DNA from 2 places in the Sporosarcina sp. YIM B06819 genome. Region 2 is predicted to be linked to the other one. Evidence: predicted binding sites of a transcription regulator. Region 2 holds the regulator's gene; the other holds the start of a gene.

Region 1 (12,428 bases), on a different contig from region 2:
TTCACGATTTCGACGGATGGGAAAGAGATTTTGTTGGAGAAGTAAAATAATTAACTAATCAAGGCAAATCTGTTTAAGTAGCAGATTTGCCTTGATTAAATTTCGTGACAAATTATCATGCAAAATCCATGAAAAAAACAGTTTTCAAAAGCTGGGAAAAAGATCACGCGTGTTGATAACCCAACCTGTTTTTTAGGAACCCGCTTCAAATCATCCTTTTTGTTTTTTTAGAAAAACTTTGATACCCTTATTTGAAAAGGTAAAGGTGGGGTGCGCGTGATTGTTCATGAAGAAAAATGGGGTCATATCCCTTTATTGCATATAGTTGAAGAAAAGTTTCAGGATAAACAGGTACCTGTGGTCATTTTCCTGCATGGTTTTACGAGTGCCAAAGAGCATAATTTGCATTATGCCCACAATATCGCGAAAAAAGGGATTCGTGTTTTATTGCCAGATGCGCATTTGCATGGCGCACGAGATGAAAAATTAGATGAAGCTCAACTAAGTCTGCGTTTTTGGGAAATTGTTCTGGCATCTATCGAGGAAGTAGGTTTACTGCGTGAAGAGCTAGTCAACCGCAAACTTATCACAACAGAGAAGGTTGGAGTAGGCGGTACTTCGATGGGAGGCATTACAACACTAGGTTGCCTGGCTGTCTATGAGTGGATTGATGTAGCAACTGTTATGATGGGGGCGGCTGGTTTTGTGCAGCTAGCAGAAGCACAAATGGCTCAATTTGAACGACAAGGATTCAAATTGCCGATCTCTGATGAGGAAAAGCGAGCTATACTCCATACATTATCGACATTCGATTTGACGCGACATGCAGCTACATTGAATAACAGGCCCATTTATTTTTGGCATGGTAAGCAAGATACGGTCGTGCCTTATGCACCGACCTATCAGTTTTATGAAGTAGTGAAAAAGGACTATGCGGACAAGCCGGAACGGATTGAGTTTGTTTCAGACGACACAGCCGGGCATGCGGTTTCAAGAACGGGAATGTTGCGAGCGGCAGATTGGTTTGCCTGTCATTTGAAAGGCTGAAGCGAACTCTGGTATGATAAGGATATTAAAGGAACGGAAAGAGGGATGAAGATGGATCAGGCAATGAAAGATAGTATGATGGGCGCTCTTGAAAACGTGATTGACCCGGAACTAGGTGTCGATATTGTCAACTTAGGTCTCGTCTATGATGTTGAGCTAGACGAAGAAGGTACGTCAAAAGTAACGATGACACTGACGTCTCTTGGCTGTCCAATGGGGCCGCAAATCGTTGCAAATATTAAACAAGAGCTAATGGAATTGCCAGAAGTAAAAGATGTCGATGTCAATGTAATCTGGAATCCACCATGGTCAAAAGACATGATGTCACGCTACGCCAAAATGGCGCTAGGTGTACGATAAGTGAATCGATCTAGCTGTATGACTGATTTTCAGTCGTACAGTTTTTTTATTTTTACGGAAACGTTGTCTAGTTTTCTGAACGTTGTTTAGTTACGCAGGAGTGTTGTTTAGTTTATGGAAAACGTTGCATAGTTCTCTGAACGTTGTTTAGTTACGTAGGAGTGTTGTCTAGTTTGTGGAAAACGTTGCTTGGTTTCCTAGAAACGTTGCATAGTTCTCTGAACGTTGTTTAGTTACGTAGGAGTGTTGTCTAGTTTGTGAAAAATGTTGCTTGGTTTCCTAGAAACGTTGTCTAGTTCTCTGAACGTTGTTAAGTTACGTAGGAGTGTTGTCTAGTTTATGGTAAACGTTGCATAGTTGTACGGGAACGTTGTCTACTATATTTTATTTCAAAATAAAGAAGGAAATGCTGAGTAATGTCGAATGGCTTAAGTAGGCAAATCATTTTACAATTGACAAGATACATCCTATAATTTCAATTAATCAAAGATGGTCAAAGTCGAATTAATGAAGAGGTGGATGTCAATGAGGATGAATGAACAGCAAGAAGATTCACGGACACCGCTTGAACAATTTGGGCGTAATCTCGTTGAAGAAGTGAAAAAAGGGAAGATGGACCCGGTCATTGGACGTGACGAGGAAATTCGAAATGTCATTCGAATTTTATCGAGAAAGACTAAAAATAATCCTGTGCTGATTGGGGAGCCCGGGGTCGGTAAGACAGCAATTGTGGAGGGCTTGGCACAGCGAATTGTTAAAGGCGATGTGCCGGAAGGATTGAAGGACCGGCAAATTTTTGAGTTGGATATGAGCGCGCTTATTGCGGGTGCTAAATATCGTGGAGAATTTGAAGAACGGCTAAAAGGCGTCCTGAAACAAGTGAAAGACAGTGCAGGGGAAATCATTTTATTCATCGATGAAATCCATACAATTGTTGGCGCTGGGAAAACGGAAGGTGCGATGGATGCTGGTAATATGCTGAAGCCGATGTTGGCGCGTGGTGAATTATATTGTATCGGTGCGACAACTCTAGATGAATACCGCATGTATATTGAAAAGGATCCCGCGCTTGAACGCCGATTCCAACAAGTGCTTGTCCGTGAGCCGTCTGTTGAAGATACCGTTTCGATTTTACGTGGCTTGAAAGAGCGCTTTGAACTGCATCACGGTGTCAGAATTCACGACCGGGCGATTGTAGCAGCCGCGACATTATCGGATCGTTATTTGACGGAACGATTTTTGCCGGATAAAGCCATTGATTTGATTGACGAAGCGAGTGCAATGATTCGTACGGAAATCGATTCAATGCCGCAAGAACTCGATGCGGTCACTCGACGAATAATGCAGCTAGAAATTGAAGAGCAAGCTTTACGCAAAGAAAAAGATGCTGTGAGCCAATCACGTCTGAAAATATTGCAGGAAGAGCTATGGGAATTGAAAGAATCCTCTGCCGGGATGCGTGGGCAATGGGATGCAGAAAAAGCAACATTGCGGGGTATCCAGGACAAACGGGAGATGCTCGATCGTTACCGACGTGAATTGGAGGATGCTGAAAACCGTTTCGATTTGAATAAAGCTGCGGAACTTAGTTACGGTAAAATTCCAGCTCTTGAGCAGGAGTTAGCCAAAATGGAAGCACCTTTACTGGATGGACAGGAAAATCGATTGCTTCGCGAAGAGGTCACGGAAGAGGAAATTGCTTCGATTGTTGCGCGCTGGACGGGTATTCCCGTGACAAAACTTGTCGAGGGTGAACGAGAGAAGTTACTTCGCCTGCGTGAAACGCTGGAACAGCGTGTCATTGGGCAAGATGATGCGGTACAACTTGTCACAGAAGCGGTATGGCGAGCACGCGCAGGTATTAAAGATCCCGATAAACCAATTGGCTCCTTTTTATTTTTAGGTCCAACAGGAGTAGGGAAGACAGAACTTGCAAAAACGCTGGCTGCAACGTTATTTGATTCAGAAGATCATTTTATACGCATTGATATGTCGGAGTACATGGAGAAGCATAGTATATCGCGACTTGTTGGTGCCCCTCCAGGATATGTCGGTTACGAAGAAGGTGGCCAGTTAACGGAAGCGGTTCGTCGTAATCCGTATGCAGTTATTTTATTGGATGAAATTGAGAAAGCGCATCCGGATGTTGCCAATATTTTACTACAGGTGCTCGATGATGGCCGGATTACTGATAGTCAAGGACGACTCGTTAACTTTACCAATACTGTTGTTATCATGACATCGAATGTTGGCTCTGCTTATTTATTGCAAGGATTGGATGATACAGAAAATCATGCGAAAGAAGACCTTGTAATGGCAGAGTTACGCCGCCATTTCAAACCAGAGTTACTGAATCGTATGGATGATATTATCATTTTCCATTCTCTTACAGGTAATTCATTCCGTTTGATAGCACGGAAAATGTTAGGGGATCTTGTCAAGCGATTGAGTGAACAAGAAATCGACATGACGTACAGTGATGATGTGCTCGATTGGATTGTCAATGAAGGCACAGATGCGGATTTTGGTGCGCGTCCATTGAAACGCTTTATCCAACGACATGTGGAGACACTAGTTGCCAAAGAGGTGATCAAGGGCGATATCAAGCCGAATGAAACACTTGTATTGCTGATGAAAGACGGGAAGTTACTAGTGGAAAACTCTTCGGAATAGTAAATAACGCAAAGAAAAAACCATCCCCGAAGAAGGAGATGGTTTTTTTGTTGATTAATGGTCTGCAACTTCGCCTTCTGGTATTGATTCACCAAGGAAGATAATTAATAGTGCTGCGACAACCGCAACGATTATACCTGCTGAAAAATTGAAATCAACGTTGGCAATTGATCCGGCAACATAGTTCAACATCGTGACTAAAGCGATAGCCCAAAAGAATGTCATAATATATCTCATTGAATTCACCTCTACAATACTATTTCATCATCCATCATATCATAGCGAGTCCATTGTAGAAACAAATATCCACGTAAATAGTCACTTTATTTGGCAGAAAAGTGTCGGTGGGTTGTAAAATGCGTGCATTTCTTTTATGATTAATACCAGGTACTAATAATAGATGATAAGAACAGGGGATGTTTGTATGAATGCGGGTCTTATTGGCATGGGTAAATACGTACCGTCACACATTTTGACGAACGCGGACCTTGAAAAGCGCATAGATACGTCGGATGAATGGATTCGGACGATGACGGGTATAGAACAGAGACATATTGCGGATGATTCGATGGATACATCTGATATGGCATATCATGCGGCGGTAGACGCAATTAGTAATGCTGGCATTAAGCCAGAAGAAATTGGTCTTATTCTCGTTGCAACTGTAACACCAGATCGACCATTTCCATCTGTAGCAACAATGATTCAAGAACGTCTAGGTGCAAAAAATGCAGCAGCCATGGATATTTCTGCGGCGTGTGCGGGATTTATGTATGGGGTTGTTACAGCCAAGCAGTTTGTGGAGTCGGGCGTGTATGATTATGTCCTTGTCGTAGGTGTAGAAAAATTATCTAAAATTACGGACTGGGAAGACCGAAATACGGCTGTTCTCTTCGGAGATGGCGCCGGTGCAGCGGTTGTCGGTAAAGTGAGTGAAGGACGGGGGATTCTGTCTTTCGAACTTGGTGCAGACGGCAGTGGTGGTAAGCATCTGTATCAAGACAAGTATCTTCAAATGAATGGTCGCGAAGTGTTTAAATTCGCAGTCCGTCAAATGGGTGAATCAGCTGTCAATGTCATTGAAAAAGCGGGTCTGGCGAAAGAAGATGTCGATTTCTTAATTCCTCACCAAGCTAATATCCGTATTATGGAAGCTTCTCGTGAACGGCTCGGTTTACCGGTTGAAAAGATGTCGAAAACGGTTCATAAATATGGTAATACCTCAGCAGCATCGATTCCGATTTCGCTTGTCGATGATTTAGCGGATGGTAAAGTGAAAGATGATGATATACTTGTTCTTGTTGGATTTGGCGGGGGACTCACATGGGGTGCTTTGTGCATTAAGTGGGGAAGATAATTGATCGAAATAAAAAGTACAGGGAATGGGTTCATTAACTAGATAGAAGGGAAGTTTAGTATTATGGAAAAAAGACGTGTAGTAGTAACAGGAATCGGAGCTATTTCTCCGGTCGGGAATTCGGCTGAGGAGTCATGGCAGTCGGTTTTAGCAGGGAAATCAGGCGTTGGCCTATTGACTAGGCTTGATAGCGAGCAGTTTCCGGTAAAAGTAGCGGCAGAAGTTAAGGATTTTGATATAGAAGCCTATATTCCACGGAAAGATGCACGTAAAATGGATCGGTTCACACATTATGCGTTAGCAGCGTCTGTAATGGCTATGAAAGATGCAAACCTTGAATTAGAAGGTGATTTGGCACTTCGGACAGGTGTTTGGATTGGCTCTGGAATTGGTGGCATGGAAACGCATGAACAACAATTTTTAACGTTCCAAGAAAAAGGTTATCGTCGAGTGAGTCCATTTTTTGTTCCAATGATGATTCCGGATATGGCCTCAGGTCAAGTATCGATCCATGTTGGGGCGAAAGGCATTAACTCTTGTACGGTAACGGCTTGTGCATCTGGAACAAATTCAATCGGGGATGCATTTGAAGTTATTCGTCGCGGAGATGCAGATGTGATGATTACAGGTGGCGCTGAGGCACCGATTACGACGATGTCGGTTGCTGGTTTTTGCGCAAATACCGCGTTGTCGTTGAATCCAGATCCAGCAACGGCGTCACGTCCGTTCGATGCAGAGCGTGATGGTTTTGTCATTGGTGAGGGTGCGGGTATCCTCATTCTTGAAGAGTATGAACATGCGGTTGCTCGTGGTGCGAAAATTTATGCTGAACTGGTTGGCTATGGTTCAACAGGAGATGCGCATCATATTACGGCGCCAGCTCCTGGCGGCGAAGGTGGTGCACGCGCGATGATACAGGCGATTGAACAAGGCGGCATCACACCGGACCAGATCGATTATATCAATGCGCATGGCACAAGCACGCCGTACAATGATTTGTTTGAAACGATGGCGGCGAAAGCAGTTTTTGGCGAGCATGCTTATAAGCTTGCGATGAGTTCGACGAAATCCATGACGGGCCATTTACTTGGTGCGGCAGGTGGACTTGAAGCGATTTTCACAGTGAAGGCATTGCAGGAAGGCATTTTGCCTCCGACAACGAATTTTGTCAATGCGGATCCTGAATGTGATCTCGATTATGTGACAGAGGGTGCGCGTAAAGTGGACATCGAGTATGCGATGAGCAACTCACTCGGTTTCGGCGGACATAACGCATCACTTGTTTTTAAGAAAATCTGAATTTGAATTGATATAGCTAGGGCGTCCCAGTTAGTTGGGGCGTCTTTTTTTGATTTGATTAGGAGGAGGGAGTTTTGCCCTTACAGTTTGCCAATTTATCCTGACAGTTCCCGTTTCTCCTTACAGTTTCGCCACTTACCCTGACAGTTCAGCATTTTGCCCTTACAGTTTGCCAATTTATCCTGACAGTTCCCGTTTCCCCTTACAGTTTCGTTACTTACCCTTACAGTTTAACGTTTTGTCCTTACAGTTATCCAATTTGCCCTGACAGTTCAACAGTTCGTTCAATAATAAAAGCCCCCTTCGTCTAAAAGGGGGCAATGCCGTCATATAATTAAAGAAAATTCAAAGGAAGATGTACAATAATGACACGCCTTTTCCTGTTTCTTATCAGTTATGGACTAATTGTCGTCACCGTATCGAATATGATCCTTTACTTTAATTACAGATCTCTTGGGTATGAATGGCAGCAGATTTTTTATTTCATCATGCATACTGCCGATTTCACGCTCTTTGTGCTAGCGGCAATTACGCTAATTCTTACCGTCTACGTCCGAGTCCCATCGCGGCTTCCATTTTCCCGAGAGTAGCGGATGCAATGGCGTGTGCTTTTTCTGCACCTTTGTCGAGAATGTCGTCAAGGACAGGCGATTCAAGCAGTTCGTAATATTTATCTTGGATTGGGGATAAGTGATTGATGACTGTTTCTGCAACGCCAGCTTTGAATGCGCCGTAGCCAAGTCCTTCATATTTTACAACGAGATCATCGATGGATACACCGCTAAGTGCTGATTCAATCGTCAGTAAGTTCGAGACGCCAGGTTTATTCTCCACGTCATACGCTACTACGCCATCTGAATCGGTCACTGCACTCTTAATTTTCTTCTCAATTTCTTTCGGTGTATCGAGAAGAGAAATCGTGCCTTTCTTGTTCGGATCAGACTTGCTCATTTTCTTCAAAGGTTCTTGAAGAGACTTAATACGCGCGCCGTTTTTCGGAATGCGAATTTCTGGAATCGTTAACACATCGCCATAGCGTTTGTTAAAACGTTCGGCCAGATCACGTGTCAATTCAACATGCTGCTTCTGATCATCACCGACTGGAACGATATCCGTGTTATATAGAAGAATGTCTGCAGCCATTAATGGTGGATACGTTAGAAGTGCTGATGATACGCCTTCTTTCCCATCAGACTTATCTTTGAACTGTGTCATTCGTTCAAGTTCACCAATATAAGAAATACATTGCATAATCCAGCCAGCCTGTGCGTGCGCTGGAACCTCGGATTGAATGAACAATACCGCTTTTTCGGGATCAATGCCAGTTGCTACATAAAGTGCAGCGAGCGAACGAATCGCTTTCGCTAATTCGGTAGGATCTTGTTGAATGGTAATGGCGTGCTGATCGACAATGCAAAATAGACATTGTTGTTCGTGTTGTAACTCTGTAAATTGTCGAAATGCCCCAATGTAGTTGCCTAGTGTTACGATTCCTGTTGGCTGTACACCTGAAAAAATGGTTTTCATGAATAAATCTCCTCCTTAATTATTTAAAGCTTTAAAAGGAACGCGGCTTAAGTGCGCGACGTCCTGTCGCAAAAGCCGCACATCTACAAGGAAGGATGGAATTCGATCCTTCCCTACTGTAGACGAAAAAACATCAGCCGTCCCCGTAAAAAGGGACGGCTGATGTTTTATCAACCGTGGTACCACCCGAATTGCCCGAAGGCCACTCAAATTCCCTTAACGCGGGGGACGTGACAAGCTACTAGGGAGTTTATTCAAAAGGACTAGACTTTTCGAATAAACCTCCAAAAGTTCACTTGTCAGGCTCAGGAACCCATTCCTTCAGCATCGATTACCTGTTTGCACCAACCACAGGCTCTCTACAAATCGACAACTGAAATACTATTTCCATCATAGCCATTCGCTCAACTGTTTTCAAAATTATAATACGCCAGTGATAAGTTTGCAATAGACTAAACTTGATTCAGCAGAAGTTCACTGCTAAATCAAGTTAAAGGAAGGCAACCTAAGTGCGCCACGTCCTGCAGCAACAAGGAAGGATGCAGTTCAATCCTTCCCCGTTGCATACCCGCTTCCTGCGGGCACAAGCGCAATTCAAAATTTGGAATCAATTACGCCAAGGCGTAATTGATTCTATTCGTTTCATCTATCATAAGTAAAAAATAACAAGAGCAATACCCATGACCATCAATACTAGGGCACCACTACCTAATAGAGGAGAAACAGGTGCTGAAAAAATTTCAGAAGGAGTTCGCATAGACATGACATCCTCCATTCGGCTTTTTGGTGTTATCACTTTTCTCATTGTTACAGTGAATACATCAAAAAAACCTGTCGAGAAAACAAAAGAAACTAGACCGAGAAACATAATCGTTCCTCCAACAACAAAAGCCGAGTTAATATAGGAGAGTAATGTTAACTCTTTAAAGTAGGTGAACATAATCAGTGCAGTAACAACCTGTGCAATGATGAAGTTCCGTATAATTTTGCTCACTATTTCACCTCCAATTTAGAATATTATACAATTTTTGTCGAAGTTAAACTATTTAGAAAATAGTAATTCTGTACTTTAACAATAGACAGAATTATTTTAATTTACCTCGAGGAACATTGGTATAATCACTTTCTTAAACCTATATCTGTAATAGTACACCATTAAATAACTAAAAGGTATGTACAACTGAAATAATCATTGTATAATATTATTGTAAGTAGTTTTCAGACAATTTTGAGGAGGTCATCGATTTGAAAAACCACAAATTTATGTGGCTTATGAGCATTTTGCTCGTACTAAGCGCGTTCCTTGCGGCGTGTGGCGACAAAAAAGAAGAACAAGGCGCTGCAGATCCAGCTAAGGAAGAGGACAAGCCAGCAACAGAAGAAACTGCAAAAGCACTACCACAGGTTTTGAACTTAATTGAAACGGCAGAAATTCCATCTATTGACTCATCACTTTCAGAAGATGCTGTTGGTTTCAACGTATTGAACAACATCATGGAAGGTCTTTACCGTTTAGATGCAGATAGCCTTCCAACACCGGGTATGGCCGATGGTGAACCTGAAATCAGCGAAGACGGATTGACATATACATTTAAACTTCGTGATGCACAATGGTCAAATGGTACACCTGTTACAGCACATGACTTTGTATATGCTTGGCAACGTGCAATCGATCCAGCTACTGGTTCTCCTTATGGACCATTCTTGATGGCTGGTATGATTAAAAATGCAACTGAAATCGGTGCAGGAACTGCTGAAGTAGCAGATCTTGGTGTTACAGCGACAGATGACAAAACACTTGTTGTTGAACTTGAGCGTCCAGTGGCTTATTTCTTGTCACTTATGTCTTTCGGAACATTCTTACCACTTAACGAAGAATTTGTAACTGCTCAAGGCGATAAATATGCATCTACATCAGACACAATGATTTACAATGGTCCATTCTCATTAACTGCTTGGGATGGAACGGGTAACTGGAAATATGTTAAAAACGAAAAGTACTGGGATGCTGCAACAGTACAACTTGAAGAAATCAACGTTGACGTTGTAAAAGAAACTTCAACAGCTGTTCAATTATATGAACAAGGTAAAAAAGATCGCGTAACTCTATCAGCTGAATACGCAATGCAATATGCTGATGATCCAAACATCATCAATGAGCTTGAAACAGCTGTATTCTATTTCAAATTAAACCAAGAACGTAACGGTAAAGCTACACCACTTGCGAATGCAGACATTCGTAAAGCGATTGCAAGAGCATTCAACAAAGAAGAACTTGCAGAAGCGGTACTTGCGAACGGTTCTGTTGCTGCTAACTATTTAGTTGCATCAAACTTCACTTATGATGAAAATGGTAAAGACTTCCGTGATTATAGCGGAGAACACACTTCTTATAATGTTGAAGAAGCTCAAGAATATTGGGCGAAAGGTCTAGCTGCTCTTGGCGTAGACAAATTAGAAATTGAAATTCTTGGTGGCGACACTGAAAATGCTAAAAAACAGCAAGAATGGTTTAAATCAGAGCTTGAAAGAAATCTTCCAGGTTTGACAATCAAACTAAAAGAAGTACCTTTCGCAGTTCGTCTTGAACTTGATGACACTAGCGATTTCGATATTCAATCAGCTGGATGGGGACCTGATTTCCAGGATCCAATTTCATTCATCGAATTGTTTGTAACAACTAGTCCACAAAACAAAATGAACTACTCTAACCCTGCATATGATGCGCTTGTAGAATCTACAAAAACAACACTTGCAAATGATCCAGTTGCACGTTTTGAAGCATTTGCACAGGCTGAAAAAATCCTTCTTGATGAAGATACAGCTATTGTTCCAACGTATCAACGTGGAAGAATGGTTCTTATGAATCCTAATGTACAAGGTCTTGCTACACACCCATTCGGTGGAGACTATAGCTACAAGTGGACTTATATTGCTGAAGAAGCTAAGTAAGAATTTGAAAGTTTGAAATCTCATAGAAAAGAGAGTATATGGCCGTTATCGCCCATGTACTCTCTTTTTCACTGAAATCAAACTATCTAAAAATTCATTGTACTTTTTGTCGAAATTTAATATTTTATAGAATTTATTGAAGAAATCCAGGAGGTGCAAACATGGCAAAGTATATTACAAAACGTGTAGTTTATATGTTCTTGTCACTATTTCTCATTGCGTCATTTACATTTGTGCTTATGAAACTGCTTCCAGGGTCCCCGTTAGCTTCCGCAGAAAAATTATCCATTGAGCAAAGGGAAGTTGTCTATGAAAAGTACGGCTTGAATGATCCAATTCCGGTGCAATATGTTCGGTATATGGGCAATCTAGCTAAAGGCGACTTCGGTGTATCATTCCAATATAAAAGTGCCGATGTAAAAGATTTAATCATCAAAAAGTTGAAATTCTCAGCACTTTTAGGTAGCCAGGCACTTATTTTTGGCACATTAATCGGAATCGTTCTAGGAATGATTGCAGCATTAAAACAAAATACAGTATGGGATTACGGCAGTACAATCATTGCGATTATTGGTATATCCGTTCCTTCGTTTGTTTTCGCTGTACTGTTGCAATATGTCTTTGCAGTATGGCTTCAATGGTTACCGGTTGGGTTATGGGAAGGATGGAAGTCGAGTATTCTACCATCTATCGCACTAGCTATGGGGCCAGTTGCGATTGCAGCGAGGTTTATCCGTACTGAAATGATTGAAGTATTAAGCTCGGACTATATTTTATTAGCGAAGGCGAAGGGAGCTAGTATGTTTGAAATCGCTTTCAAACATGCGTTCCGTAATGCGCTTATTCCGCTTATAACGATACTTGGACCAGTTGCTGCTGGATTATTGACAGGATCACTCGTTGTTGAGCAGATTTTCGCCGTACCGGGTATCGGAGAGCAATTCGTAAAATCGATTAGCTCGAATGACTTTGCGGTTATTATGGGTACGACAATATTCTTCTCGATTTTCTTAATTGTGATTATTTTAATTGTGGATATTCTTTATGGGATTATTGACCCGCGTATCCGTTTGTCTGGAGGTTCCAAGTAATGACGAATAATATGGAAAAATTACCAAAAGGGTCATTTGAGCGGATTACCATTGATAGTTCACATGCAGAAAAAATTTCAAAGCCGAGTTTAAGCTTTTGGCAGGATGCTTGGCTGCGTATT
Region 2 (12,428 bases):
AATCCGTTTCCGCATAAATATAAAGTTCGTCTGATGCTACACCAAGCCGCTCTGCACGGAGCTTCGTTTGACGAATCGATTCCTCACCCGAAATATACAGCACACGCTGACCTTTATTGGCAAGCAGTGATGACACTTGAAGTAACAGCGTTGACTTACCAATTCCCGGGTCACCACCAATAAGGACGAGCGATCCCGGAACAACCCCACCGCCAAGTACTCGGTTTAACTCTTCTAAATCCGTATCAATCCGTGGTTCTTCTACCGTTTCAATCGCACTAATTGGCAAAGCCTTCTGCCGGATGTTGTCTGTATGCTGGAAAGCACCACGCGGACCTTTTTGAACGATTTCAACTTCTTCGTCCATCGTATTCCATTCGCCACATCCCGGACAGCGCCCCATCCACTTCGGCGATTCATAGCCACAGGATTTACACATGAACTTCGTCTTTCTTTTCGCCATAAAATCCTCCGTATATATCAATTATGCCTCGGCGTAATTGCGTCCAGATTTTGAATCGAGCAAGTGCCCGCAGGATGCGGGTATGCAACCATTGCCGCAGGACGCGGCGCTCTTTGGTTGCCTTCTCACTCCTTTAAAAATCTGTGACATCCGCCGGAGGCTTCATCTTTATTCATCTGAAGTTTGAACTTCGGATGAATGAAGATGAAAAGGACAGTCCAATTCCGTCGAAAAATATTTTCGACGGATGGACTATCCGGTTCGCTCTTTATTTTTCCAGTACAACTTGTTCTTTCTGCTCCTCTGTAACTGTCTGGACGGTAAATTCACCATCTTCCACATCAACGAGCACTTTTCCACCTGTCAAAACAGTCCCTTTCAGGAGTTCTTCAGATAATCTATCTTCAACATGTTTCTGAAGGGCACGACGCAGTGGACGAGCACCATATTCAGGGTCATATCCCGCATCTACAATTTTCAATTTCGCCTCATCCGTTAACACCAGTTCAATATCTTGTTCACCTAGACGCTTCGTTAATTCAGTGGACATCAGTGTAACTATTTTACGTAAATGCTCTTTTTCCAGCGAATGGAACACAATCATTTCATCCACACGGTTTAAGAACTCCGGTCGGAATGCTTTCTTCAACTCGCCAAGCATCGTCTCTTTCATACCTTCATAATCGCGACTCGTATCTTGCAGATTAAAGCCCACATAACGATTTTTCTTCAATGCCTGCGCACCTACGTTAGATGTCATAATGACAACCGTATTGCGGAAATCGACTGTGCGCCCTTTTGAATCTGTCAATCGACCATCTTCCAATACTTGCAGAAGAATATTAAAAACATCCGGATGCGCTTTTTCAATTTCATCGAGCAGTACAACAGAGTACGGTTTGCGACGAACTTTTTCCGTCAACTGACCGCCTTCGTCATAGCCGACATAGCCAGGAGGCGAGCCAACGAGACGTGATGTAGAGTGCTTTTCCATATACTCAGACATGTCGACGCGAATCATCGCATCTTCATCACCAAACATCACTTCTGCTAGCGCCCTTGCCAATTCTGTTTTCCCGACACCCGTAGGTCCTAGGAAAATGAACGACCCAATTGGACGTTTCGGATCTTTTAAGCCAGCACGCGCCCGACGTATTGCCCGGGAAATAGCCGTTACAGCCTCCGATTGACCAATGACACGTTCGTGCAGCACTTCTTCCATATTGAGCAATTTCGCCGTTTCTGTTTCAGCAATTTTAGAAACCGGAATTCCCGTCCACATTGCCACAACTTCTGCAATTTCGTTGACTGTCACTTCCGACTCTGTTTGCCCTTGTTTTTCTTTCCAAGCCGTTTTCGTCGTTTCCAGCTCTTCTTTCATCTTCTGTTCCTTGTCACGGAAAGAAGCGGCTTTTTCAAACTCTTGACTTTGGACAGCTGCATTCTTTTCAGATCGAATCGCTTCCAACTTCAATTCAAGCTCTTTCAAATTCGGTGGGGTTGTATAAGAACGAAGGCGTACTTTCGAACCTGCTTCATCAATCAAATCAATCGCTTTGTCCGGAAGAAATCTATCAGAAATGTAGCGGTCTGACATTTTTGCCGCCGCTTCAACTGCTGCATCCGTAATTTTCACGCGATGATGCGCTTCGTAACGGTCACGCAATCCGTAAATAATTTGAATTGTTTCTTCCACAGTTGGCTCATCAACTTGAATCGGTTGGAAACGTCTTTCAAGCGCAGCATCTTTTTCAATATATTTTCGGTATTCGTCAAGCGTTGTCGCACCGATACATTGCAATTCACCCCGTGCTAAGGAAGGCTTCAAAATATTAGATGCATCGATTGCACCTTCAGCTCCACCCGCGCCAATAAGCGTATGCAGCTCATCGATGAACAGAATGATATTGCCGGCTTGTCGAATCTCTTCCATTACTTTTTTCATACGATCTTCAAATTCGCCACGGTATTTCGTACCCGCAACAACTGTTCCCATATCAAGAGTCATAACTCGTTTGTCACGAAGAATTTCCGGTACTTCATTATTAACAACTTGTTGCGCCAGACCTTCTGCAATAGCCGTTTTCCCAACACCCGGTTCTCCAATAAGCACAGGATTGTTTTTTGTACGGCGTGCCAACACCTCAATGACACGTGTTATTTCTTTACTTCGACCAATGACCGGATCAAGCGTACCCTCACGCGCGATTTCTGTTAAATCACGCGCCAAGCTATCCAACGTTGGCGTCGATGCAGAATTCGTAACACCTTGACTCCCCGTCGTACTGTCGTTGCTACCTAACAACTGTAGCACTTGTTGACGTGCTTTGTTCAAGCTGACTCCCGCATTGTTTAAAACACGCGCTGCAACCCCTTCACCTTCGCGAATAAGTGCAAGTAAAATATGCTCCGTACCGATATAAGAATGACCCAGCTTACGTGACTCATCTACTGATAATTCAATGACCTTTTTAGCCCTCGGCGTATAATGAACGATTGGACCGACATCCTTTGTCCCAGCACCGACAAGTTTTTCCACACCTTGTTCGATCGTTTCAAAGCTAACATCAATCGCTTCAAGCGCTTTTGCCGCAATGCCTCCGCCTTCCCGTATAAGTCCAAGCAAAATATGCTCTGTCCCGATGGATTCGTGTTTCATACGAATCGCCTCTTCTTGGGCAAGTTGCAACACTTTTTGCGCACGCTGTGTAAATCGATTAAACATCATATTCAGTCCTCTCCTTCTATCTGTATGATCAACCCGTTAACTCATCCGCCGAAAGGGTTTATCAATTACGCCTTCGCGTAATTGCGTCCAGAATTTTTCGAGCTTGCTCGAAAATCTCCCCCTATTTATACGTATTCCACTGAACAGATAAGAACTCCTTTATTATAAAAATTGACTTTGACCATATTTGACCTTACTATACTAAAGTGGTTGGACATGTGCAAAACACCTGCTCACTCTTCCCCACTTTTTTCTACTGAAGCTGATGTACGCTCTGCATGGAGTCGTTCTCTGAATAGTTTCGCTCTAAATATATCCCGTTCTTCTTGGGATAATTCCACATCGGCATATTTTTGTAAAAAGCCAGGCTGCATAAAAATCATGAGTTCATTCAAAATGGACATATCAATATCCTCAATGATACCCATATCAATACCCAATCGAACATCTGACAAACAACGCGCTGCTTCTCCTGACGGCAACAAACGAGCATAGCTAATCGTACCGAGTGAACGGAAAAGCCTATTCTCAAGCGCAATCCTTGATTTAGCCAATAGCAATTCACGTGCATTGCGTTCATGCGCGATTAAGCGTGATGTGATATTCCCCAAATCAACGAGAATCTCCTGTTCTGTTTTCCCTAGTGTTGTCTGATTAGACACTTGGTAAACATTACCCGGCGCCTCGCTTCCTTCACCATAGCTACCACGAACAACCATACCGAGCCTTGAAATTGCCGGAATAATACGGTCAATTTGCTTCGTCATCGTCAACGCCGGTAAATGCATCATGACCGATGCCCGCATGCCTGTTCCCGTATTCGATGGACAGCTTGTCAAATAGCCAAAATCCTCATCAAATGCATAAGGAAGTTCTTTTTCCAAATGATCATCTACCACATTCGCCTGATTGTAGGCATCCTCAAGCTGAAGCCCCGGGTAAATACATTGGATACGAATATGATCTTCTTCATTCACCATGACACTTATTGTTTCGTCTTCCGATAAAATGACCGCGCCTTGACGATCGGGATTAGCCAAATGCGGGCTAATTAAGTGCTTCTCTACAAGGACTTGACGTTCAAGTGCAGGGAGTTCAGCCATTTTAGTATAGGAATACTCACTTTCACCAATATCCAGCAGGACACCCGCAACGGCTTTGTCAACCGCCAGTGCGTCTTCTTCCGTGAATGCAATTGGGAAATGATAGCCTGTTAGATTGCGCGCCAAGCGGATTCGTGTCGACATAACAATGTCAGAATGCTCACCATGAGTTGTCATCCAGCCTGTCACTGCATTACGCATAAACTTTTCAATCGACATCGCTATTTCCACCTCCATGGGCAAGGTGTTGCTTTAGTGTATTCGCCTCGTCACGTAAAGCTGCAGCTTCTTCAAAATGCTCGGCTTCAATTGCCACTTTCATCTTCATGCGAATTTCTTCGATTTTCTTTTTAATAGCATACAATTCATTGAAAGACACCGGAACTTTTCCTCCGTGGATTGAATGACCATTGTGAAGTTTTCTTAACACATGCGGCAATTTCCCACGAAATGTGTCGTAACACGTGGCGCAACCAAACTTTCCGATATCGAGAAACTTTTGAAATGTCAAACCACATGAAGGACACTCCAGCCCTATTTGCGATTCTCCGCGCGTTTGTTGCTGCGCCTGAAATGGATCCGTCCCGCTAAACCAGTGGGATAGAAACTGCTGGATGGACAACGGTTCCTGATTCGGATTAAAGTGGAATGTCTGTGCATGAAAAGCACATTTATCACATAAATGACGCTCGGCCGACCCCGCCATGCTTTCTTGAGTAATAATGACGGAGGCCGGCCGTTCTTTACAATTTTCACATATCACAAAAATCACCTCGTTGTAGTTAGATTGACAGTCAGTCTAGCTGCTCATATATGAGCGTTACGAGCATCGCCTGTAAAATCCGCGCGCGCAGGATATCGCGTTCCGGGAGCGGCTGATAAAGTGTTGTACGATCGATAGCAGCTAGAATAAGCTTCGATTCTCTTTCCGATATGACTTCCTCCTCCATCAGCCTATAAATAACATCCTCAGCCATCGTAAAGGAGACTCCTGTGCGAATACCTTCTAAAATATGTTCGATCAATTCCTTACGCGAATTGGTCTGCACACGAAAAATACGGATATAGCCACCGCCACCACGCTTCGATTCAACTGCATAGCCGCGTTCTGCTGTAAAACGGGTTTTAATGACGTAATTGATTTGCGAAGGAACACATTGGAACTTCTCAGCAACTTCACTGCGCTTAATTTCAATTATGCCTTTTTGTTCTTCTTCGATGATTGCCTTCAAATAACCTTCTATAATATCAGAAATATTTCTCATGTTTTCACCTCTTTCATACCGGGTGATAAGCCGTTGACTTTGACTATCTTTGACTTAATTGTACATGACATTCTGTTTAATCTGCAAATAAAATGCGCCTCAGCGCATTTTTGTCTAGGGCTTGAACTTCTGCTGAATAAAGTTAAAAGCACTACGCTTCGATAGTATCGTCATGAATGAGTAATATTTAGTCATCAAATAAAAAACGGAGTACGCGAGGAATTCCCCTGTACTCCGTTAATCATTACTTCATACTATTATTCGTCAATTTCTTCACTGGCAAAAACAGTTCACCCGTCTCTAGATACGTAATCATCAACTGATCACCTTCTTGGATATAAATGGAAAGCAGCGCAGTTTCAGAGGATACGCTGAAGTTTCGTCCATCAGTAGCCAAAAACGAGACGAGCGTAAAGTCGCCGATGCGTTCCTTAAAAACACGTACGACAGTCACTGCTACTTGCGCCTCTTCAGCGCTAGAATTACCATCGACAGTATTGCCTCCGCGTTGAAGTGCCGCTTTGTACAATTTCAATGCTTCATTTGGAGAATTTCCATACACCGATATTTCCGGATTTGCAGCCGATACGATGAAGTAATTTTGCAAGAATCCGTTTGAATCAAGCACCGGCGTTAACCAACTTGCTTCCCCGTAAAAGTTGTACAATACTGGCATTTCACCAGACCATTTCTTTTCGATAAATTTCTTTTCAATAATCTGAAGAGCACCTTGTGAATCCATATACGCTTCTTCCAGATTGCCCGTATAATACGTTGCTTCACCTGTTCGTCCATCAGTCAAGGCATAACCAAGCATCGAATCAATACCTTCTTTCGGACTTGTGAAATCAGTGAAATAATACATATGACCGTTCTCGTCAAAAATCGGACTTACATTCGATTCGGTCCCTTCATCCGATGGTAATTTCACATCTTTTTTCCCAAATACAGAATTCCAGAATCCGTGTACGTAATTACCAAAATAACTATTCTGCAAACTAACTGCCTCAGGAGAAACGGCACCATCGATAAATGCAGGTACATCTGCAATTGCATATTGCTTTACATCACCTGACTCCGGGTCGACCACTACAATCCCTTGAACATCAAAGCCGTCACGTGCCGTAATAAAGTTCCCATATGAGCGGATATAATATGGTTTCCCCTCATCATTAATTTCTAACTGAACATCGCCATAGAAAATAAGACTCGGCATTTCCATCCGTATATGACGCTCCACTTGCTTATGGAAAAAAGACGACGGCGTATAAGCCATTTCAGCCTTCACGAATTTCGGATTGTCTGCCGAGTCAGTCGCACTCATTGTGAAGTAGCCTGGTGTCGTTTTACCAGCCCACCACTTGAAAAGACTCGAAAATTCAACAGGTGCGATGTAGACAAAATCATCGCCAACTTTTTGAATTTGTAAATTGCCGAGTTCATAATAACTTGGATTCGGAACTTGAACGAACGCCTTCTTCATCTTGTTGCGCGCAAACTTCGGCGGTACGCTTGCAGGCGTTTTGGTTTCATCAAACGCTTTGATTTCCACCTGTTGTTCCATTTCAACCGCCTTGTATTTCTGATTCGCGTTGAATAAAGGTGCACTTAAGATATATGCCCCGAAAGCGATTGCTCCCAACAATAAAACAATCTTCAATCTGCGATCCTTACTCCCTGCCACAATTGCCCCCAACAAAGTGACCACGAGTAGCGGCCCCCATAAAGACGTCCAATTACGATCCATATTCGTTACATAATAAAAGACGAAAATGATGACTGTGCATAAAATAGCAGTGCTAGTAATGGCTGCAACTCTGTTAAACGTCACCTTCACTTTTGTCTCCTTATTGTTCAACACAAACGGGACAATAATTAGGCTAGACACAACACCTGTAATAATTGAAAAGATAAGTAAATTGATCATCTAAATACACTCTTTTCTATTGCAAAGATTTTTTTACATACTCCTTATACGATTAACCTACGGAATTGTTTCACTTTTTATGTATGAAACCTAGACAAATGGCCCTGCTCCCTAGCAATTCCGCTAAACATATACACTGCCTAGAAGCTAAAAAATCGTTAGCACACTCGCTAACGATTTCTCATCAATTCTTTTCTTCATCTTTCGGAAATAAAAAATAAGAAATAATCCCACTCACAACCATCGCACCTAGCGTAATATAAATGCGCGACATAGGTGGAACATCTTGGTGACTCTTGTTTAACATCATGATACTAACCGTCCCGACAATCATCATTACGGGAATAATATATTTAAAAGCTCTCAATTCGTTCACCTTCTGTTTATCATATTATCCCTATCCTACCATAGACTTTCTTGCTTTCTACCCAGGACGGCTTGACGGAAACCATTTATAACGTTATGATGATTTCTACTATTCAACCAACTTAATATTATATTCTTATCAAGAGAAGCAGAGGGAACTGGCCCTATGAAGCTTCAGCAACCTGCCGACAAGGACTGGTGCTAATTCCAGCAGAACCCCCGTGGTTCTAAAGATGAGAAGGGACAACTACGTATATTCGTAAAGCCTTCTTTCTAGGAAGGCTTTTTTTATTTTTCAAGTAGATTTAACAAAATAATTAGTACAAAGAAAGAGAGTGATTCGTTATGTCGAAATATGTTATTGAAGAGCAGCTCCAAAAAAGAATACTCATCATGGATGGTGCGATGGGGACTATGTTGCAAAATGCTAATCTTTCTCCCGAGGATTTCGGTGGCGAAGAATATGACGGCTGTAATGAGTACTTAAATATTGTAAGGCCCGATGTCTTGGATCGCATTCACCGTGAATACTTGGAAGCTGGAGCAGATATCATTTCGACAAATACGTTTGGTGGAACGCCAATCGTTCTCGATGATTATGATTTAGGTGAACACGCACATGAAATTAATTTCCGTGCAGCACAAATTGCCAAACAATGTGCACAAGACTTTTCCACTTCTGACTGGCCTCGCTTTGTCGCAGGTGCAATGGGACCCACAACAAAAACATTATCCGTCACAGGGGGGGCTACATTTGACGGCTTAACACATGACTTTTACATACAAGCCAAAGCGTTGATCGAAGGGGGCTGCGATCTGATACTGATGGAAACAAGCCAAGACATGTTGAATGTCAAAGCGGGTACTCTCGGCATCAAGCGCGCATTTGAGGAAACAGGAATCGAATTGCCTGTGATGATTTCTGGAACCATTGAACCGATGGGGACGACGCTTGCAGGGCAAAGCATCGAATCATTTTACATTTCTATAGAACATATCAAGCCACTTTCCGTTGGCCTAAACTGTGCAACAGGACCTGAGTTCATGACGGATCATCTGCGTTCGCTGTCAGAGTTAGCAACGAGCTATGTCAGCTGTTATCCGAATGCTGGACTGCCAGACGAAGAAGGTCATTACCACGAATCACCTGAATCACTTTCTAAAAAACTACAAGGTTTTGCTGATAAAGGTTGGTTGAATATCGTAGGGGGTTGTTGTGGAACTACACCAGAACATATCCGCGCGATTCGTGAAGCAGTGGCTGATAAAAAACCTCGACAAGGTTCAGAAACTGTTCATGGTCATGCTGTGTCAGGTATTGAGCCTCTGCTTTATGATGACTCTATGCGCCCACTATTAATCGGCGAGCGGACAAACGTTATCGGTTCTCGGAAATTCAAACAGCTGATTGTTGATGGCAAATTTGAAGAAGCATCCGAAATTGCGCGTGCCCAAGTAAAAGGCGGCGCACATGTTATCGATATTTGTTTAGCAAATCCAGACCGTGATGAGCTAGAAGATATCACGAAGTTCATGCAAGAAGTCGTCAAAAAAGTAAAAGTGCCGCTCGTCATTGATTCCACAGACGAAAAAGTGATTGAAGAGGCTTTGAAATATTCACAAGGGAAAGTCATCATTAACTCCATCAATTTAGAGGATGGCGAGGACCGCTATGATGCTGTCTTGCCGCTTGTCAAAAAGTACGGGGCTGCCGTCGTTGTCGGGACAATCGACGAACCAGGAATGGCGGTTACGCGTGAACGCAAACTTGAAGTAGCCCAACGTTCTTACGATCTCCTCGTCAATAAATGGGGACTAGCACCGGAAGATATTATTTTCGATCCACTCGTCTTCCCAGTAGGTACAGGTGATGAACAATATATCGGCTCTGCCGTGGAAACCATTGAAGGCATTCGCCTCATTAAAGAAAAAATGCCACGTGCATTGACCATTCTTGGTGTCAGTAACGTGTCATTCGGTCTTCCTCCAGTTGGTCGTGAAGTGTTGAATGCTGTGTATTTATATCACTGTACACAGGCAGGTCTTGACTATGCGATTGTCAATACGGAGAAACTAGAGCGCTATGCTTCTATCCCTGAAGCAGAAATCAACATGGCCAATGATTTACTGTTCAATACAACCGATGAAACGCTTGCAGAATTCACGAACTTTTATCGCGGCAAGAAGAAAGAGAAAACGGAAGATGATATTCCGAAAACCGTTCCAGAGCGCCTTAGCTATTATATAATCGAGGGAACGAAAGAGGGCCTGATTCCTGACTTGGAAGCTGCTCTTAAGATGTATGATACTCCCCTCGATATCATTAACGGACCTTTGATGGATGGAATGGCTGAGGTTGGACGTTTATTCAACACGAACAAACTGATTGTGGCGGAAGTACTGCAAAGTGCTGGAGTGATGAAAGCATCCGTAGCATTTCTTGAGCAATTTATGGACAAAGCCGAGGGTGACACAGGCAAAGGGAAAATCGTTTTGGCAACTGTTAAAGGTGATGTCCATGATATCGGGAAAAACCTGGTGGAAATCATCTTAAGCAATAACGGCTTCACAGTCATCGATATCGGTATTAAGGTGACTCCTTCAACACTGATTGAAGTTATTCGCAAAGAAAAGCCCGATATTATCGGATTATCTGGACTACTCGTTAAATCTGCACAACAAATGGTTATCACCGCTCAAGATTTTAAAGCAGCAGGCATTGATTTGCCGATCATGGTTGGTGGGGCAGCACTTACTCGTCGATTTACGGACACAAAAATTGCCGCAGAATATGACGGTCCAGTGCTATATGCCAAAGATGCGATGTTTGGACTTGAACTGGCTAATCGACTTCAGGATAAAGATGAAAAAGCTGCATTGCTCATTGAATTGGATGAACAACGAGCAAAGCGCGCGGAAAACGATGCCATTAAAGCAGCGAAAAAAGCGGCGAATCCAGAGTCGGAAGAGACTGCGCCACGACCTATCAAAACAGTCCGTGAAGACGTGCCTGTTCAAGTCCCAAAGGACTTGCGTCGCCGCATTCAAAAAGATTATTCGGTTTCCCATCTTTACCCGTACGTCAACATGCGGACATTGATCGGTCACCACCTCGGATTACGAGGCAATGTCAATAAAATGCTAGAAAACAAAGAGCCACGTGCAATAGAGTTGCATGAAATGGTCACCGGATTTTTAGAATCAGGTAACCTCTCAGCATCTGGACTCTATCAATTCTTCCCAGCACAATCCGATGGAGATGATGTTATTGTTTACGATCCAGAAGATGCAAAAACAGAAATTGAGCGTTTCACATTCCCACGTCAAAGCAAAGAACCATTCCTTTGCCTTGCTGACTATTTGAAACCAGTTTCGAGTGGCGTGATGGATTATGTTGGCTTCATGCAAGTGACGGCAGGACATGGCGTTCGGGATTTCGCTAACAAGTTTAAAGAGGAAGGCAAGTTCCTTGAGAGTCATGCTTTCCAAGCAACTGCACTTGAACTTGCGGAAGGGTTTGCAGAACGAATTCACCAAGAAATGCGCGACCACTTAGGCACTCCAGATGCAACGGACTTTACAATGCTCGACCGTTTTGCAGCCAAATATACTGGACAACGCTTCTCATTCGGCTATCCAGCATGTCCGAACCTGGAAGACCAAGCGAAATTATTCAAACTGTTAAAACCAGAAGACATCGGTGTCCATTTAACGGAAGAATTCATGATGGAACCTGAAGCATCGGTGTCCGCAATTGTTTTTGCCCATCCAGATGCAAGATACTTTAATGTAGATTAACTTGAACCAACAGTAGAACGCAGGCTAAGTTCTGCACGTCTCGTGGCAACAAGGAAGGATGTAGTTCAATCCTTCCCCACTGCATGACCTGCATCGTGCAGGCCCCAAATCTGGATGCAATTACGCCTGGGCGTAATTGCTCTAACAAAGAGGCCTTCATCAGTCGCAAAAATGACTGATGAAGGCCTATCTTTCTTTTTCTATTACAAATACTCATTTTCAGTTGTACATACTAATTTTATCGTCAGCGGCCAAATCCACGGCCGAATCCAGGACCTCCGAACCCGGGACCTCCAAAACCAGGGCCTCCAAAACCAGGACCTCCAAAACCGGGACCTCCAAATCCGGGGCCTCCAAATCCGGGGCCACCCATTCCAGGGCCTCCCATTCCAGGACCACCAAACTGCTGATTCCCTCTAGGGAATATCGTTGAACCTGGCACTGTTCTAGTCGTTTCTGTCACGTAATTACGCGGCACCACCACAGTGTGTTGTCGGTTCACGTTGACAATTGGATGAATAACAGGAACTTCCTGCCGAACGAACGTATCGTGGCATCGGTACTGCGTTGGACACACAATTGGTTGCATCTGATTGCTTGGCCGCATCTGGTTACAACCACATTTTCCATGCATCTTATTGCAGCCACACATTCCGTGCATCTGATTAGCGTTCCATTGTCCATTTTGCATCATACTATCACCTCCTCCTTCTATTACATGTCAGAAGAAGAAGGACAAACGGGCGAGCAACTAGAGCGAAAAGAAAATGCTTTGACC

What was found. The regulator CtsR, encoded in region 2, represses protease genes until heat stress. The targets are predictions, from matches to a motif close to ATGGTCAATAAAGGTCAAACA.
Region 1: the regulator CtsR is predicted to act here: its motif matches at 1,887-1,907, upstream of R2B72_RS07825 (ATP-dependent Clp protease ATP-binding subunit).

Annotation. Positions count from the first base shown of each region.
Region 1 is NZ_JAWLIQ010000010.1:2,286-14,713, forward strand. It holds partial or broken gene R2B72_RS07810 (InlB B-repeat-containing protein) at 1-45, shown strand, start outside; gene R2B72_RS07815 (prolyl oligopeptidase family serine peptidase) at 277-1,047, shown strand; gene R2B72_RS07820 (metal-sulfur cluster assembly factor) at 1,099-1,407, shown strand; gene R2B72_RS07825 (ATP-dependent Clp protease ATP-binding subunit) at 1,939-4,080, shown strand; gene R2B72_RS07830 (YjzD family protein) at 4,135-4,317, opposite strand; gene R2B72_RS07835 (beta-ketoacyl-ACP synthase III) at 4,505-5,437, shown strand; gene fabF (beta-ketoacyl-ACP synthase II) at 5,501-6,736, shown strand; gene trpS (tryptophan--tRNA ligase) at 7,277-8,263, opposite strand; T-box leader at 8,412-8,666, opposite strand; gene R2B72_RS07850 (DUF3899 domain-containing protein) at 8,913-9,257, opposite strand; gene R2B72_RS07855 (peptide ABC transporter substrate-binding protein) at 9,509-11,215, shown strand; gene opp3b (oligopeptide ABC transporter permease) at 11,377-12,306, shown strand; gene opp3C (oligopeptide ABC transporter permease) at 12,306-12,428, shown strand, end outside.
Region 2 is NZ_JAWLIQ010000011.1:92,254-104,681, forward strand. It holds gene radA (DNA repair protein RadA) at 1-463, opposite strand, end outside; gene R2B72_RS09170 (ATP-dependent Clp protease ATP-binding subunit) at 732-3,191, opposite strand; gene R2B72_RS09175 (protein arginine kinase) at 3,425-4,513, opposite strand; gene R2B72_RS09180 (UvrB/UvrC motif-containing protein) at 4,503-5,057, opposite strand; gene R2B72_RS09185 (CtsR family transcriptional regulator) at 5,089-5,559, opposite strand; gene R2B72_RS09190 (hypothetical protein) at 5,804-7,486, opposite strand; gene R2B72_RS09195 (histidine kinase) at 7,671-7,853, opposite strand; SAM riboswitch class I at 7,986-8,092, shown strand; gene metH (methionine synthase) at 8,198-11,650, shown strand; gene R2B72_RS09205 (spore coat protein) at 11,895-12,344, opposite strand.